Regions from separate parts of the Gardnerella swidsinskii genome, predicted to be linked through region 3. Evidence: riboswitches for the same ligand, from Rfam matches in the RefSeq annotation. Region 3 holds a riboswitch; each other region holds the start of a gene.

Region 1 (2,201 bases), 130 kb from region 3:
TCTGAGAAAGTAACGCAAATAAGCAAAACATCGTTAAAAACTCAGCTAACCAACTGAGAAAGTAACACTTGCGCTCGCAAATGCTCCAATCCATACGCATAACAAACATCCAACCAACACACGCAAACACCACCAAACGACACGCCAAATAGGCGAGGGCTTGCATTTGAGAATATTTCGGGTATAGTAGTTACTCGTGCTTCGGCGCTGACATTGTTCAGTAAAGTTGCATTGCGGACATAGCTTAGTTGGTAAAGCGCAACCTTGCCAAGGTTGAGACCGCGGGTTCGAGTCCCGTTGTCCGCTCTAGGTCCGATGAGTTATTCGACCTTACGGTGGGTTAGCCAAGCGGTTAGGCAGCGGCCTGCAAAGCCGTATAGATGAGTTCGACTCTCGTACCCACCTCGATTAAGCTTCAAGCTTAATAAACAACCTGGGCGGTTGGCGCAGTGGTAGCGCACTTCCCTGACACGGAAGGGGTCACAAGTTCGAACCTTGTATCGCCCACTCGAAAGGATTGCCTTTCACGCATAATTAAAAAAATTTTGGGTGATTGGCGCAGCGGCTAGCGCACTTCCTTCACACGGAAGGGGTCATAGGTTCGATTCCTATATCACCCACAATATGTTCGCAGTGTAGAAGCACTGCGTTTTTTGTTATCTGGCTATTTTTTGTTTCCTAACTTACATATGAAAATTTTTGGCAGCCGAACATACATGCAACCACAAATGGAAGCAATATCTCATATCAACCAGCCAACCAGTCAACCAAGCAAGCAACCAATCATTTCTTCACAGAAACACACATGCAAATGTTCATTTTGAGTTCATTTAATATCGTGCTATACTCATCCGAGTACAAGTGAAAATTGCAGGGGTACTGGAAACAGTTGAGAAACACCCTTTGAACCTGTTTTGTTAAGACATGCGTAGGGAGCAATTACAGTAAGTGATTTCTTTCTATCACGATTTTCGTGATATCTTGCGTTGCCACAAAGTAGTAGCAGTTACACGAGTATCAACTAAACAATTAAAAAGTTTTTTAAAAAAACAACTAAAAAACTAAAAACCAAACACCAAAACCAAAAAATATCCGCCTGAATGTCACTTTTGGGAAAACTTGCACAAGTGAGGAGGAATACTGCACATGATTAATAGCAGCATAAGTGCTGAAACTATAGAATCAGCCATAAGCTGGCTTGCAGGATTCACAGAAAAACCAGGAGAACAAGGAGTTACTCGACCTCTTTACACAAAATCTTGGAAACAGGCTCTTTTTGCTCTTCGTCAACGATTTGAAAAACTCGGTATGACTGTGGAATTCGACCAAGTTGGAAACCTAATTGCAACTGTTGAAGGATGCGAAAAGCCAGAAAGCATAATAGCTTGTGGATCGCATATTGACACAGTTTCAAGAGGAGGTCGTTTTGACGGTCAACTTGGAATAGTTGCAGCCTATTTAGCAATTAAGAATTTACTTACTAGATATGGAAAGCCAAAGAAAAGTCTTCGCATTATCTGCTTAGCAGAAGAGGAAGGCTCACGTTTCCCATACGTATTCTGGGGTTCAAAGAATTTCTTCGGACTAGCCAAAAAAGAGGACGTAGAAAATATTTGCGACAGTGAAGGTGTTCCTTTCGAAACAGCAATGCGTGAAGCTGGGTTCAATTATCAAACAACTCAACCTAAGTTCGCAAATCTTGAAGCCTGGATTGAGCTACACATTGAGCAGGGACCAACGCTTTACAGCAATCACGAAGATTTAGGTATTATCACTAGCATTGCTGGTCAGCATCGTTGGGATATTCATCTTAAAGGCGTACAAAATCACGCTGGCACAACAATGATGTCCTACAGGCACGATGCAGTAGATTGCATGTCTCATATAATCGCCAAGAATCTTGACAAAGCTAAGCAAGCAGGCGACCCACTGGTACTTACTTTCGGTAGAATCAGCGTAGTTCCAAATCAAGTAAATATTGTTCCTGGAGAAGTTACTTTTTCAATGAACTGCCGTCATACAGATAAAGCTTTTCTTGATAAATTCTTGCAGGAACTCGACGAGGACATTCACGAAACTGCCAAGTCTTATGGCATTACAGCGCAGATTGATAAGTGGATGTCTGACGATCCTACACCACTTAGCGACGATATTATTAATCTTTTGAAAGATCAAGCTAATAAGCAAGGTTATGCATACAG
Region 2 (2,201 bases), 310 kb from region 3:
TAATTCTAGCAATTAGGCAATAGTGGCGCGCAACAATACTATTCTTTTAATATTGCACGAGCGCGAGCATCCTTAAGCGCAAGAAATACACTGCCGACACCAATAAAAATAAGAGTAAACACAATTAACAAATACGCAACTCCAACGCCCAAAGTAGTGGCATTAAAAGTTTGCGGTGCGAAGCCGAACCAGCCAGCAGGAGCGCCATAATTGAGGAAATTATAAGGCGCGCGCATTGCATGAACACCCCAACGAACACCAGCAAACTCGCTAAGCATAGCAGCATAAGCAACATAAGCAAGAGGCGGAACAGTAGAAACATACAAATGTGCGCGAGTAGAGTGGAAACGATAATCAAAAAGCACAAAATCAGCGATTGCAAGAAGCGGCGCAACTGCGTGAACGCAAAGGCTGCTGCATCCGTTATTCATGTAAGCGCCAACGAAACCAAGCTTATTGGTAGGTGCTAAGAAACACAGGTACAAAGTGAATGTGACAGCAATTGAGATAGTCATCATGAATTTGAAAATGTACCAAGCGTTGGATTTTGAGTCGAACCATGCGCAAGATGCTGCGGAATCTTGCTGCGATGCTGAATCTACAGAATTACGAGCACGCATAAACGCAGCTGTATCAAGCAAAAGCGATCCAGCAAGAGCTACGCAAATCATCAGGTTAGAAAGATTCGTAAAATAAGTGAAGGTCATTAAGCCTTCCCACGAAGCAGCCATACCATAAACAGATGCGATGATTGCAATCGCACGTATTGCTGTGCGCGTCGCGTATTCGCGCGCTGTGAGCGGAGTCTTTTGTTCTAGCATGGAATCGTTTGCCATGTTATCTCGCTTTCGTAACTTCTATAATCTACTTATTGTTTACTTATATTTATGTTTACCATACTTATGGTTACACAGTTGCAAGCGAAAATATGTAGAAGAAGTTGCAAAAATGCGGCGCGATTTTTGTAGATTCCTGCAAGTGCTGCGAAACGTCGGGAATTTTCCAGCAAATGCTCCACGAAACTACCAACCAGAGACACGAACGCAGAACACAAACTGCACCAGTGTCCCAAAACAAGCAAAATCAGACACTCACGCAGAAGAAAGTAAGTCACGAACAAAAGATATAGTCGAAGGATGGTTCGGAGTGCGCATTTGCCGCAAAATCGCGGGCGGCGCTGAGATTACATCCGTAAAACCTGATCTAGATAGTGCTAGCGAAGGGAAACATTATGACAACATGCAACACTGAAAAAACAACTAACTGCAACGAAGCAAACGAATACTGCACAAGCTCAACAACGCAAGTCGACACATGCTTCTCTGTACGCGCACGCCGCCGCATGTTTCTTAACGACGTGCGTCAATGCATCGAACGCGTGCGCACACAGCAGCCACTCACCCATTGCATCACGAACGTAATCGTGCAAGACATTACAGCCAACGCACTACTCGCTGCAGGAGCGTCGCCGATTATGGTAACCGACCCAGAAGAAGCGCATGCACTTGCGCAAATTGCCACAGGCGTGCTCATAAACGTTGGCACATTCCATCAGCCAGAAACTTCCGAATACATGCGCGCAGCTGTTGAAGGATGCGAAAAAGCCGATACTCCGTGGGTGCTTGACCCGGTTGGAATCGGCGTTCCAGCACTTGCTCCACGCGCGCGCTTTATACACGAAATTATTAAGCACCACCCTATCGTAATTCGCGCAAACGCTTCCGAAATAATGGCACTTGCAGGCAAAGAAAGCAACGGCAAAGGTGTGGATTCTCACGATAACGTGAACGATGCTCTTCAAGCCGCGCGCGAATTAGCAAAAAAGTACGGCTCAGTAGTGGCAATTTCTGGCGAAAAAGACGCGATTTACGCTCACGGTTGCTTAGCTCGCGTAACCGGCGGACATAAAACTATGACTAAAGTAGTTGGAACCGGTTGCGCTTTGGGAGCGTTGGTTGCAGCATACGTTGGCGCAAACCCAGAACGTCCGCTCGCAGCAACTGTTGCAGCACACGTGCACGCAGCAGCGGCTGGAACTTGGGCAGCTCGTCAAACCACAGCTCCCGGCACTTTCCGCACACTGTGGATGGATGCGCTTTCAACTCTTAGCGTAAACGACATGTTTAGTTTGACAAATATTGAGTTTACGGTGGAGCCTGTTGATTGGACACTGTATTTGGTAACGGATCCGCGCATGGGAA
Region 3 (2,201 bases):
ACTTGACTTAGTTGGTTTACAAGATTTTGCAAACCGCTACCCTAGCCAGCTTTCAGGCGGACAGCAGCAGCGCGTAGCAATTGCACGAGCATTGGCGAATAATCCGTCGATTATGCTTTGCGACGAAGCAACAAGCGCACTTGACTCCACAACTACTGCGCAAATCCTTGATTTATTGAGCCGAATTAACCGCGAACTCAACGTAACGCTTGTTATTATTACGCATTCGCTGGCTGTAGCACGAAATATTTGCGACCGAGTTGCAATGATTGATGGCGGACGCATTGTGGAATTAGGTGACACTGATACGCTTTTTGCAAATCCACAAAGCGATATTTTGCGAACTCTTATTGCAGATGAAAAACAGGAAAATCATCGCGCTAAAATTACAAGCACGATTGCAAGCGAGCTTAACAATAAGCCAGAAAACGCACAAACAGACGAACAAACAAACGCGCTTACCAACGAGGTGAAATAACAATGTTAGAAGCTGCTACACAATTTTTTAACGACTACGGCAACTTACTTATTGAAGGCGTGCAAGACACACTCGTAATGACATCAGTTGCAACACTTTTTGCATACCTTATTGGACTTCCAGTTGGCGTACTTCTCATTACATCAAACAAAAAAGGCATTTGCCCCAACGCGCCAATTAACGCAGTTCTAGGCTGGATTGTTAACATCGTGCGTTCTGTGCCGTTTATTATTTTATTAGTTGCAATAATTCCTTTCACTCGTCTCATAGTTGGCACTTCTTTGGGAGTTCCTGGGGCTATTGTGCCTCTGGTGATTACGGCTGCACCATTCGTTGCTAGAGTAGTTGAACAATCTTTAGCCGAAGTTGACGGAAGCTTAATTGAAGCAGCACAAAGCTTTGGAGCAAGCAAATTGCAAATTGTTTGCAAAGTGTTGCTGTGGGAAGCTTTACCTTCGCTAATTCGCGGAGCTGCGCTTACATTTATTACGCTTTTTGGATTCTCCGCAATGGCTGGAACAGTTGGCGCAGGCGGACTCGGAGACATTGCAATACGATACGGATACCAGCGTTATCAATACGATGTGATGACAGTTGCTGTTATCCTTTGTATTATTCTCGTGCAGATTGTGCAAAGCTTGGGAGATTTTATTTCACGCGCAATCAATCATCACGAACGCTAAAGAAATTCGCAACATACCCACCACCAATTAAATGCACATAATCGTGTAAACTTGCTGGTAATTCGACATTTTGCAGGGGTGCTTTCGAAAGAAGGCTGAGATGGTATTAGTTTGCCTAACCCTTCGAACCTGTTAGTTAATACAACGTAGGGAGCAACGATTTTAGTATGACATCGAATTATCCGTACGCATCAATGCGTAATCAATTTAATCTAAGCGCCTGCTTTATTGCAGACCCACAAGCTTGTAATAATCGTCCGCTTACCGATATTGTCGATGATGCTTTGCGCGCTGGAGCGACTTTTATTCGTCTTCATTGCAACAATGAAAACGCTAAAGAAATCACTACTATTGCACGCGATATTGCACAAATCATCGAAGACAATAACAAATGCGATTCTGTAACTTTTGTTATCGACGAGCGTGTTGATGTCGTTTGGCAAGCTCGCAATCAAAGCATCAAAGTTGACGGAGTGCATTTAGCACAAAGCGACATGGAGCCTAGAGAGGCTCGCGCTCTTCTTGGCGAAGATGCTGTAATCGGCTTATCTGTTGAAACCGAAAGCTTAGTTAAAGTAATAAACGAACTTCCAGATGGATGCATTGATTACATTTGCGTAACAGCAATGCGCAATCCTGAAGAAGGATGCGAAAGCACTACTGCCGCTTACGAATTGGAAGCAAATCACACAACGCTGGACGAAGCGAAAATTAATACGATTTGTTCCGCAAGTGATTTTCCAGTTCTAGTTGGCGGAAGAACTGCACTCGACGATATCGATACAATCGCTCACACCAAGGCTGCAGGATGGTTCGTTTCTGAAGCATTGTATTCTTCAGAAACACCAGAATCAACTATGCGTGAATTTGTTGAACATTGGAAAGCTGTGCGAGGTGAAGAAAAGCACGGCTACGCTAAGCGAGTGATAGTTGCAGAAAATTCTGAATCAAAATCTTCAGAAACTCAAGAAAAGAAGCCAACTTTTATTAATGCGAAAGAAGCAAAGGATGCTGCGAAATTAGCTAAACAACAGCGAGTT
Region 4 (2,201 bases), 250 kb from region 3:
TCGCCAGAACGATGGGAAACCATAGAAGTGAAGCCGTTCTTAGTTGCAAGCTCAATAGCGTCGAGGGTTTCGGTGACGGAACCAATCTGGTTCAACTTCACGAGCAAGGAGTTAGCTGCACCAAGCTCAATACCCTTAGCCAAACGCTTTGGATTGGTGACAAGCAAGTCATCGCCAACGAACTGCAAACGATCACCAAGACGCTTGGTGATTTCTGCCCAATCATCCCATCCTTCTTCCTGGAATGGATCTTCAATGGAAACGATTGGATACTCGTTGATGAGCTTCTCGTAGTAATCAAGCATGTAAGCAGATTCGCGCTCTTCGCCATCGAAACGATACTTACCAGTTTCCTTGTTGTAGAACTCAGAGGAAGCAACGTCAAGAGAAATACCAATCTGCTTGCCTGGCTCGTAGCCAGCGGCTGCGATTGCATCCATGATGTACTTCAAGGAATCCTCATTGGACTTCATCTTTGGAGCGAAGCCACCTTCGTCGCCAAGACCAGTAGCCAAGCCTTCCTTCTTCAAAACATTCTTCAAGGTGTGATAAACCTCAACACCAGCGCGCAAAGCATCGCTGTAGGTTGCGAAACCGTATGGAGAAATCATGTATTCCTGAATATCGGTTGCAAAATCAGCGTGAGCACCACCGTTCATGATGTTCATGTTTGGAACTGGAAGAATGTGACCATTGGTGCCGCCAATGTAGCGGTACAACGGAAGCTGAGCAGACTCAGCAGCGGCGTAGAGAGCAGCGAGGGAAACGCCGAGAATTGCGTTAGCACCAAGCTTGCCCTTGTTTGGCGTGCCATCAAGCTCGATCATCGTCTCATCAAGAGCGCGCTGATCGGTGGCATCCATGCCAATAACCTTAGGAGCGATTACTTCGTTGACAGCCTTAACAGCTTCCAACGTGCCCTTGCCCTGATAACGGGACTTGTCGCCATCGCGACGCTCCCAAGCTTCTGCTTCACCAGTAGAAGCACCAGAAGGCACTAAACCAATACCCTGAGCGCCATCTTCGGTCTCCAAATAAACCTGAACAGTAGGATTTCCACGAGAATCCAAAATTTCGCGTGCATATACGCTTTCAATAGCTGCCACAACTACTCCTTTATACCTATGGGTTGTGATGACTCTTTTAAGACTAGTGCGTTTTATGGACGTTATATTGAGTACCAGCGTATTTATGCCGTGAACGTTCACAATATTTTGATTCAACTCGAGTCATATGAGCCAATTGTATATTTTTAAGCAATATTGTTTATAAATATCGATTTAAAATATACTTGTCCATACCCTTAAGTGATAATGACCTCAGACACGGGGTGCGCAACTACATCGTGCCAAACAACAATACATATAGTGTTGCGCTGAGAATACACTCGTTGAACCTGATATAGCTAAAACTATCGAAGGGATTGTCGCATGACTTACAGTTCGCCTAATAAAGCGAAGAACATATTGAAGATTGCATTTAAAGCGGTATCTTCATGTAAAGTGTGGATTTCAACTATCCTCATTTTGGTTTTGTGGTTTTTCACAACTCTTTCTCCAACCGAAGACCGTTCTTTGCCATCCCCATATGAAGTAATACAAGCTTTTATTGATTTAAACAACGAAGGCATATTATTAAAATCCTTAGGAATAAGTATTTTACGAGTTCTTTTAGGACTTTTGTTAGGAATTATTTTTGCTGTTCCAGCAGGAATACTTGCAGGAGGCAGTAAGCTTGGCAATATTGTAGTTGATAAACCAAGCCACATGTTGAGGTCAATTCCATTCCCGGCTTTAGCTCCAATATTAATAATTTTCCTCGGAATAGATGAAACGATGAAAATAGCACTTATAGCTGTTGGCGTTTTTGGACCTATGTACGTTAATATTCGCGACGGAGTTCGTAATATTGATTCAAAACTTCTTGAATTAGCGCAGGTTTATCACGTTAAAAAATCTACTATTTTTATATCTATTTTGCTTCGCGGCACACTTCCAAGTTTTATGACAGGTTTGCGATTTGCAATATCTGTAGCATGGGTTGCATTAGTGACTTGCGAAACAGTTAATTCTTCTATTGGAATTGGATACATTCTTTCAAGAGCACAAGAATTCTTTAGACCAGATCAAATGATGGCATGCGTTATTATGTACGCAATTGCAGGTCTTGGATCTGAGCTTACTGCAAACATATTAGAGTAT

The links. A riboswitch is a leader RNA that binds a small molecule or an ion and turns the genes downstream of it on or off. The one in region 3 is predicted to bind thiamine pyrophosphate.
Region 1: another riboswitch for thiamine pyrophosphate. It lies ahead of K9E37_RS00535 (hydantoinase/carbamoylase family amidase); the one in region 3 lies ahead of thiC (phosphomethylpyrimidine synthase ThiC).
Region 2: another riboswitch for thiamine pyrophosphate. It lies ahead of thiM (hydroxyethylthiazole kinase); the one in region 3 lies ahead of thiC (phosphomethylpyrimidine synthase ThiC).
Region 4: another riboswitch for thiamine pyrophosphate. It lies ahead of K9E37_RS00025 (ABC transporter permease); the one in region 3 lies ahead of thiC (phosphomethylpyrimidine synthase ThiC).

The regions. Positions count from the first base shown of each region.
Region 1 is NZ_CP083176.1:124,614-126,814, forward strand. Features, by position in the region: tRNA gene K9E37_RS00515 (tRNA-Gly) at 234-306, shown strand; tRNA gene K9E37_RS00520 (tRNA-Cys) at 335-405, shown strand; tRNA gene K9E37_RS00525 (tRNA-Val) at 436-507, shown strand; tRNA gene K9E37_RS00530 (tRNA-Val) at 548-620, shown strand; TPP riboswitch at 863-952, shown strand; gene K9E37_RS00535 (hydantoinase/carbamoylase family amidase) at 1,147-2,201, shown strand, end outside.
Region 2 is NZ_CP083176.1:557,539-559,739, forward strand. Features, by position in the region: gene K9E37_RS02220 (hypothetical protein) at 39-836, opposite strand; TPP riboswitch at 1,133-1,242, shown strand; gene thiM (hydroxyethylthiazole kinase) at 1,232-2,201, shown strand, end outside.
Region 3 is NZ_CP083176.1:251,717-253,917, forward strand. Features, by position in the region: gene K9E37_RS01070 (methionine ABC transporter ATP-binding protein) at 1-478, shown strand, start outside; gene K9E37_RS01075 (methionine ABC transporter permease) at 481-1,161, shown strand; TPP riboswitch at 1,226-1,331, shown strand; gene thiC (phosphomethylpyrimidine synthase ThiC) at 1,329-2,201, shown strand, end outside.
Region 4 is NZ_CP083176.1:6,335-8,535, reverse strand. Features, by position in the region: gene eno (phosphopyruvate hydratase) at 1-1,106, opposite strand, end outside; TPP riboswitch at 1,317-1,441, shown strand; gene K9E37_RS00025 (ABC transporter permease) at 1,431-2,201, shown strand, end outside.